DNA from 2 places in the Micromonospora sp. WMMD1120 genome. Region 1 is predicted to be linked to the other one. Evidence: riboswitches for the same ligand, from Rfam matches in the RefSeq annotation. Region 1 holds a riboswitch; the other holds the start of a gene.

Region 1 (4,449 bases):
CACCGGCACACACGAGGTCGGCCACTGGCTGAACCTTTACCACACCTTCCAGGGTGGCTGCGGCGGCACGGGTGACGGGGTCAGCGACACCCCCGCCGAGGCGTCGCCGGCCTACCAGTGCCCGACCGGCCGGAACACCTGCTCGACGGCTGGCCTGGACCCGATCACCAACTTCATGGACTACACCTACGACTCGTGCATGTACCAGTTCACCCCGGGACAGGCGAGCCGCATGCTCACCGCGTGGAACGCCTACCGCGCGGCCTGACCGTTCGCGTACAGCCGGTGCCGGCTCCGTCGTGACGGAGCCGGCACCGGTTGCTTCTTCCAGGGCCGCGGTCAGGCGGCCGTGCACTGGACGTCGCGGCTGCGACGGGTCGGGCGCGTCTGCGGTACGGCTGCCGGCGCCGCCGCCGCGACCGGAGCGCGCGGATCGAGCCAGACCTGCACGGCCGGATGACCCACCGCGAAGCCCAGACCGTGCTGGTCGCGGCGGGTGAGCATCGCCACGTCGACGGTGAACTCGAACAGCCGCCAGTCGACCCGCGGCTCGGCGCGCGCGCTGCGGGCCAGCTGCGCCACCCGCACCGGATCGGTCACCGGTCGGGCGCGCCCCGCCACGTACGCCTCGTCGTCGCTCTCCTCCGGCGGGAACGAGTGCAGCGCGTAGCGGCCGTCGCGTTCGAGGTCACGGCGCTTCGGCGAGTCGATGATGAAACAGAAGAGACCGTCGTCGGTGATCACCGGGGACACCGGATGGACGCGGGGCCCGCCGTCGGCGCGGACCGTGGCCAGGTAGCCGAAGCCCGGCCCGTATTGCTGGAGGAGAACGCGGATCCCGTCGGCGAGGCGGGGCTCGTCGGCGGCGAATTCGGACCAGGAAGCCATGCCGGCATTCTATCGAACAAATGTACTAGCAGCGACCTCGACGCGCTGGTCACCGGCACCGAATCCGGCACCTACGGGGAACGCTATGGTTGTCCGATGCTGCTCTCCGACCGCGACCTGGTCTCCGAGATCAAGGCCGGCACGCTGGGCCTGGACCCGTTCGAGCCGACCCTGGTCCAGCCGTCCAGCATCGACGTCCGGCTCGACCGGCTGTTCCGGGTCTTCAACAACCACCTCTACACCCACATCGACCCCGCCATGCAGCAGGACGACCTGACGTCGGTGGTCGAGGTGCCGGACGGCGAGCCGTTCGTGCTGCACCCGGGCGAGTTCGTGCTCGCCTCGACGCTGGAGGTCATCTCGCTCGGTGACCAGCTCGCCGGTCGGCTGGAGGGCAAGAGCTCACTGGGCCGGCTCGGGCTGTTGACGCACTCCACCGCCGGCTTCATCGACCCGGGCTTCTCCGGTCACGTCACGCTGGAGCTCTCGAACGTGGCGAATTTACCGATCACCCTCTGGCCCGGCATGAAGATCGGGCAGCTCTGCATCTTCCGGCTCTCCTCGCCGGCCGAGCACCCGTACGGCTCGGTGGTTTACGGGTCGCGCTACCAGGGTCAGCGCGGGCCGACGCCGAGCCGCGCCTGGCAGCACTGGCGCACCTGGCCCACCCGCTGACGCGCCGGGACACACCGACGACGAGGGCCCGCCGCGACGGATCGCGACGGGCCCTTCCGCTCGGCCCGGGTCAGCCCGGGCGGCCGTAGCTGTGGATCGGGCCGTCGTCGACCTTCTTCATCTTGACCGGCTGGCCGGCCTGCGAGGCGTGCACCACCCAGCCGTCGCCGACGTACATGCCGACGTGGTGGATGTCGCTGTAGTAGAAGACCAGGTCACCGGGGCGCAGGTCGCCCCTGCTGACGTTCTTGGTGACGCGGCTCTGCGCGGCGGCGTTGTGCGGCAGCGACACGCCGGCCTTCGCCCAGGCCGCCAGCATCAAACCGGAGCAGTCGTACGAGTTCGGGCCCTCGGCGCCCCACACGTAGGGCTTGCCGATCTGCGCGCAGGCGAACTTGACAGCGACGCCCGCACCGCCGCCGGGGTAGCTGGCCGGGCAGGGCGCCGGACGCAGGGGGCCGCCGCCACCGTTGCCGTACACCTTGAGGCGCAGCTTCTGCAGTCTGTCGATCTCCTCGTTGATCTGCTTCTTCTTGGCCGCCAGCTGGGCCTCGGTGCGGGTGAGCTGGGCCACCATCTCGTCCAGCGGCGCCTTCTGCGCGGCCAACCGGTCACGCAGGTCGGCTACCTCGCGGACGTCCTTCTGCTGGTTGTGCGCGAACCGGTCGAGCATCTCGAGTTGGACGACCACGTCGCTGGGTGACCGGCTGCCCAGCATCGCGTTGACGGTCGAGACGTTCTCGCCCTTGTACGCGCGTACGGCCAGGGCGCTGACCTTATCCATCGCGGCGTCGACCTGACGCTCCAGCGGTGCGATCCGGGCGGCCAGCGCCTCGGTCTGCTTACGCTTCGCGGCCAGGTCGATCCGGGTGGCGTTGTGCCGTTCGATGATGGGTTCGAGCTTGTTCCAGTCGGCGTCGATCTGGCGCTCGATCTCGGCGACGGACGGGTCGGCGTGGGCCGCCGTGGCGCTGCCGGTCAGGACGACGGCGACGCCGGCCAGCGCGGCGAGAACTGTGGTGAAGCGGGACCAGCGTGGGCGCGGCACGATCGACGCCGGGTCGGCTGGCGCCGACCACCGGGACGACGGCCGCGGGGCATGGAGTGCCACCGGGGTTCCGTACTCCTTCTTCCTGACCGCCTACCGGGTTAGCTGACGGGTTCGGGCGGGAAGTCGGCGCCCTACCGCAGTGGCTGCGGATTCACCCCGAGGGAGGTGGGTCCCCGGTTCGCTCGGAAACGACTCGGCGGTGTCGGTCCGTTACCACCCGGGCTGGGCGGAGCTGCTGTCGAGCCGACGAATGACCAGAGTAGAGACGCCCGTTACCGATCCGCAACCCGCGCGGCCGTGACACTCCGTACTGAATCGCAGCCGCCACCAACGGTGCGTGAAGGTTTTTTCCCGAACAGTTCGCCAAATAGAAAGGTATTGACGTACGGACCCACGCGGCGCGATGGTGACCTGACCCTGTCCGAGAATCTAGGGGGTTCGATGCACCATCCACCAGTGTCGACCCGGTCCCGCGCGCTGCTCGCCGTCGCCGTGGTCGCCGCCGCCAGCGCGGTGCCGCTGTCCACCGGCCCGGCGGCCGCCGCCACGCCCACCGCCGACCGCCAACAGCAGTACGCCGCCGCGTCGGCCGAGTACGGCGTGCCGACCGTCGTGCTGCTCGGCGTCTCCTACCTGGAATCACGCTGGGACAGCAACGCCGGCACGCCGAGCACCAGCGGCGGCTACGGCCCCATGCACCTCACCGACGCCCGGCACGTGGTGAGCCTGCCCCCGCGCGGCCACCACGACACCGACACCGAGGACCCACGCGGCGACGACTCCCGTCCCGCCCGCGTCCCCGCGCCCCGCTCGACGACCGACCCCGCGCCGTCCACCGCCGCGTTGCAGACCGTGGACACCGCCGCCACGCTGACCGGCGTCTCGCCCGACGCGCTGCGTACCGATCCGGCCCTCAACATCAGGGGTGGCGCCGCGCTGCTGCGGGCGTACCAACGGGAGGTCGGTGGGCCGATCGGCACGGACACCGACCCGGCCGCCTGGTACGGCGCGGTGGCCCGCTACTCCGGCGCGGACAGCGCCGACGCCGCCGCGGCCTTCGCCGACGAGGTCTTCACCACCATCGGCGCGGGCGAGTCCCGGGTGACCGACGACGGCCAGCGGGTCACCCTGGCGGCTCGCGCGGTGCGGCCCGACCGGTCCTGGTTGGACCGGCTGGGCCTGCGCCGTCTGGCCCGCCCGGACGGGCTGGAGTGCCCACGCACCATCTCCTGCGAGTGGATACCGGCGCCCTACGAGGCATTCGGCGACGGCGACTACGGCAACCACGACCTGTCCGACCGGCCCGCCCGGCAGAAGATCGAGTACATAGTCATCCACGACACCGAGGCGAGTTGGGCGACGACCCTCCAACTCGTCCAGGACCCGACCTACGTGAGCTGGCACTACTCGCTGCGCTCGGTCGACGGGCACATCGCCCAGCACGTGCGGACCAAGGACGTCGGCTGGCACGCCGGCAACTGGTACGTCAACGCCAAGTCGATCGGTCTGGAGCACGAGGGCTTCGCGGCGCAGGGCACCTGGTACACCGAGGCGATGTACCGCACGTCGGCGGAGCTGGTCCGGCACCTCGCGCTGCGGTTGGGCATCCCGCTGGACCGCCAGCACATCATCGGGCACGACAACGTGCCCGGCACCGTCGCGTCGACGGTACGCGGGATGCACTGGGACCCGGGGCCGTACTGGGACTGGACGCACTACTTCGACCTGCTGCACGCGCCCCGGCTGGACACCGGCACCCCGGCCACCGGACTGGTGCGGATCGACCCGGACTTCGCCACCAACCAGCCGGCGTTCACCGGCTGCGTCACCGCCGG
Region 2 (4,449 bases), 1.6 Mb from region 1:
TACTGAAAAGTACGGATATGGTCGGCTTTTGTGGGTCCGGGTCCGCGAATTGCTCATCCCGAGGGGTGGCGACCGAGGCCATCGGAGGAATACTCTCGGTCGCGGCCCGCGTACTGATGAGGCGCCCGGGGGACGGGCGGGTGGAGGTGCTCGCGTGAGCCTGTCGATCGTGAAGTCTGTTCTGTCCGGTGGAGTCGTGGAGATCGCGCCGCGAGGCGAGATCGACGTCGACACGGCGTACGAGGTGCGCGAGGCGATCGCGGAGGTGCTGGCCAAGAGCCGACCGCTGCGCATCGAGCTCAACATGAGGCTGGTCACCTTCATCGACTCCGTGGGCATCAGCGCCATGGTCGCCGGCTTCCAGACCGCCGAGGTCAGCGACGTCAAGCTGGTGGTCACCCAGCCGAGCCGGTTCGTGCACCGGCAGCTCTGGGTGACCGGCCTGCTCGGTCTCTTCGGCGCCCCGGAGCCCTACTTCGCCGGCGTCGCCACCCCCGAGGTGCTGCCCGGCGCCTGACGGCGCCGGGGCACCCCGTCAGCGGCTGCTCGTCCAATCCGTTTCGGGTCCCCGCGCCCCCGGGCGCGTCACGATGTTGCCAGTCGGACATCGGTACGGGACGATCGGGCGACCAGCGATGGCGGGAGACGGTGTGCCCAGCAGCGATACCTTCAGCTACACCGTCCAGGCGCGGTGCTCGCTCGCCGAGGCGGCGGCGTTGCTCAGCGACCTGACCCGGCACGGCGAGCTGCATCCGCTGATCGTCCAGGTCCGTCAGGTGCCGGCCCGGCCGGGCGCGCAGGCCAGTTACACGATCAACGACCGGTTGGCGGCGGGTCCGCTGCGCTTCCGGACCACGTACCACGCGGACGTGCTGGTCGTCGAGGACGACGAGATCGTGATGGTGGCCAGGCAGTGGCCGGCGACCACGGTGCGCAACCACACCCGGCTGCGGTCCGAGCCGGACGGGCTGGTCCGCATCGACGTGGAGATCACCCTGACCGCGCCGAGCCCGCTGTTCCGGTACGCGTTCCGCCAGGCCCAAGCCGCCCACCTGGCCCTGGCCGCCCGCCTGGCCGCAGCCCTGAACCCCTGAACCCCTGAACCCCTGAACCCCTGAACCCCTGAACCCCTGAACCCCTGAACCCCTGAACCCCTGAACCCCTGAACCCCTGAACCCCTGAACCCCGCCCCTTCCCCGCACCCCCTGACCTCGCCGATCTTGCAGTTCCGGTTGTCGTTATGGGTGCCATGCCCCTTATATCGGCACAGTAAGTGCAAGATCGCCGGGGCGGGGCGGGGCGGGGCGGGCGGGGCGGGGGCTTTGTCTATCTTGGGGTTGCTGCTCGGGCTTGGCGGGCCGGGGGTCGGCGGCCCCAGGGCTTGTAGGTGGACAGCACCGTCACCACGATCATCAGGGTTGTCGACACCGCGGGCGCGATCACCAGGTCGGCACGGTCCCGTGCCGGGAGGGCGGACCCCAGCTCTGCGGCGTGCCGCAGGTTCGGGGTGAGCAGGAACAGCACCAGCCCGACCAGCACAGTGGTGACCACGAGCTTGACCAGCACCCAGTGGTACCGCACCAGGCCCCACGGGGTGAGCAACGAACTGGCGACACCGATCAGCCAGACCAGGACGCTCAGCGGCGCGAACAGCACGGTGCCGACGAGCGCCGCCGCCGGGTACGCCACCGCCGGGTCGACGGCACCACGCTGCGCGGCGATGCCGAGCGTGAGAAGCGCCAGGTCGGCGCCGAGCCAGCCGAGTGCGGTGACCAGGTGCAGTGTGAGCAGCGCCTTGCGCGCGGGCGGTGGGATCCGAGCCATACCGCGATGCTCGCCGCCGGCGCCGGCCGCGTCGTCCGACAGCCGGCGTCATCCGGGGTACGCCCGCCGACGTAGCCGACACCGGGGCCGCGCTGCCGGCGGGCCGGACCCCCCGGCAGCGCGCCCCGGTCAGTAGACCGACAGGTGTACGTGGTTGGTGTGGTCGGTGGACGGGGTGCCGTTCGCCCCGCTGTACGACTTCCACCCGCTGCTGGGCAGCCAGATCTGCCTGTACCAGATCACGTAGAGCACGGCGAGCCGGTCCGCGTTGCGGATGAAGTACGCCGCCAGGTTGTTGCCGTACGTCTTGTCGCCGCCCGTGGCGTTCCCGCCGAAGCCGTTCTTCTGCGCCGCGAAGTCGCAGGCCCGCCCCTTCGGGTGCTCACCCGAGCCGCCGGAACGGTGGCAGGAGACGTACCGGGTGAAGCCGGCGGCCTTGGCCTGGTTGAGCGCGTGCAACGTGCGGGGGGTGATGCACCCGTTGGCCGGGGTGGGGTCGTTGACGCTGCACGACTCCGAGGGCCAGGAGCCGTCGGAGTTACGCGGCGCGGCGGTGGCGTTGGCGGAGGAGGTGCCCCGGTTGGAGCCGCTGTCGGCGGTGGTCTGCGGCCTGGGGGTGGTGGCCACGGTCAGGGCGCGTTCGGCCTGCTCCTTGCGCTTGGCCATCACCGCCACCTGCTTGCGCTGTTCGTTGATCTCGCCGTCCAGCGCGACCCGGGTGCGGTTGGCCTGGTCCCTGGTGTCGAGCAGGTCCTGGAGCACCCGGTCCTCGTTGGCGGCCACCGCCTCCAGCGCGGCGGCCCGGTCCATGAAGCCCTCCGGGTTGTTGCTGTTGAGCAGCGCCGACACCGCGCCGAGCCGGCCGCTGCGGTACGCCACGACGGCGATCTCGCCGACCTTCTCGTCGCGGTGGGCCAGCTCGACCTCGATCTCCTTGAGTTTGGTGGCGAGCTGTTGCTGCCGTCGTACGGAGGCGTCCAGGGCGCGCTTCGCGTCCAGGTAGCCCTTGCTGGCGGCCTCCAGTTGGGCGCGCAGCGCGGGAGTGCCGCCCTCCTCGTCGGAGTCGGGTGCGGCGGCCTGCCGGCCGGTCGGGGGAGCGGCCGAGACGGTGCCGGCCGGGAGCGCGACGCCGAGGGCGAGCATCGCGACGATCAGCGCCGCCAGTCGGGCGGCGGGTGGGCGTGCTGGTGCCACTACGCATGTCCTTCCGTCAGCCGCCGACCGGGTTAGCTGACGGGTTCGGGACGGAAGATCCCTACCGCTGACGCGGATGCACCCCAGGAACGTGGTTCCCCGGTTCGCCCTCGCGGGCGATTAGGCGGCGACCGCCACCGGCGCCGGGAAGGCGCCGCCTGGTGGAGGCCGGGACCGAGCTTACCGGTGCCGGTGGGACGTGTGCAGCCGATGTGACGGACGGTGCGTGCGTCACCACGGAGAACGACGGTCACCACTCGATCGAGCCGCAGGCGCCGGTGGCCGCGCCGGGCTCGATCTGTAGCGTCGCGTGCTCGATGCGGAAGTCTTCGTGCAGGGCCGTACGCGCCGCGGTGAGCACCGCGGCGACCTCCGCGCCGGGTGCCGTGGTCAGGTGCGCGGAGGCCACCTCCATGCCGGAGGTGAGCGTCCAGACGTGCAGGTCGTGCACCTCGACCACGCCGGGCACGGCGGCCAGCCGGTCGTGCACGGCGGTGACCTGGAGGTGTTCCGGGGCGGCCTGCACGAGGATGCGGATGGCGGCGCGCGCCAACCGCCAGGTGCGGGGCAGGATGAACGCGCCGATGGCGACCGCGACCAGCGGGTCGGCCCACCACCAGTCGGTGACGGCGATGAGCGACGCCGCGCCGATGACGCCGAGCGAGCCGAGCAGGTCGCCGAGCACCTCCAGGTAGGCGCCCTGGAGGTTGATGCTCTCCCGGGCGCCGGCACGCAGCAGGGTGAAGGCGACGATGTTGGCGAGCAGGCCGAGCACGGCCACCGCGAGCACCGGCCCGGCGGTGATCTCGTGCGGGTCGCCGAAGCGACGGATCGCCTCGATCACCACGTACACGGCGACGCCGGAGAGCAGCACGGCGTTGGCGAGCGCGGCGAGCACCTCGAGGCGGTAGAGCCCGAACGTGCGCTGGGGGTCGCCGGTGGCCCGCCGGGTCGCGGTGATGGCGGCGAGCGCCATCCCGATGCCGAGCACGTCGGTGAACATGTGCCCGGCGTCGGAGAGCAGGGCGAGCGAGCCGGTGCGCAGGGCGACCACCGCCTCGATCACCATCAGGGTGGCGAGCAGCCCGAACGCGCCCCAGAGTCGTCCCCGGTGCCGGTGTGCGGCATTGGCGACGGACCCGTGATGGTGGTCGTGACCTGCGCCCACGTGACTAACCTTCCGCCGCCGTCCCGGACCCGGTCCAATGTATGTTCACATCGCTATGTGTGCAACTGTTCGGGTGGCGTCTCCAGGCGGCCGCCCGGGTTCGTCAGCCGGTCGGGTCGATGGTGGTGAGCCGCTGGGTGGCCCGGGAGAGCGCCACGTACAGGGTGCGCACCCCGGCGCCCTGATCCGCCCGGATCTCGCTCGGCGCGACAAGCACCACCCCGTCGTACTCCATGCCCTTGGCCTCCAGGCTGGTGACCACC

The links. Region 1 has a riboswitch for cyclic di-AMP ahead of O7634_RS09630 (NlpC/P60 family protein). Riboswitches for the same ligand answer to the same signal wherever they lie in the genome.
Region 2: it holds a riboswitch for cyclic di-AMP, as region 1 does, so the genes downstream of both, O7634_RS02030 (hypothetical protein) here and O7634_RS09630 (NlpC/P60 family protein) in region 1, are expected to answer to the same signal.

What each region holds. Positions count from the first base shown of each region.
Region 1 is NZ_JARUBO010000005.1:2,032,387-2,036,835, reverse strand. It holds gene O7634_RS09645 (zinc metalloprotease) at 1-268, shown strand, start outside; gene O7634_RS09640 (pyridoxamine 5'-phosphate oxidase family protein) at 340-888, opposite strand; gene dcd (dCTP deaminase) at 985-1,563, shown strand; gene O7634_RS09630 (NlpC/P60 family protein) at 1,634-2,674, opposite strand; cyclic di-AMP (ydaO/yuaA leader) riboswitch at 2,688-2,823, opposite strand; gene O7634_RS09625 (N-acetylmuramoyl-L-alanine amidase) at 3,071-4,449, shown strand, end outside.
Region 2 is NZ_JARUBO010000005.1:426,933-431,381, reverse strand. It holds gene O7634_RS02045 (STAS domain-containing protein) at 155-517, shown strand; gene O7634_RS02040 (SRPBCC family protein) at 651-1,094, shown strand; gene O7634_RS02035 (hypothetical protein) at 1,327-1,824, opposite strand; gene O7634_RS02030 (hypothetical protein) at 1,954-2,967, opposite strand; cyclic di-AMP (ydaO/yuaA leader) riboswitch at 3,024-3,155, opposite strand; gene O7634_RS02025 (cation diffusion facilitator family transporter) at 3,269-4,186, opposite strand; gene O7634_RS02020 (AAA family ATPase) at 4,290-4,449, opposite strand, start outside.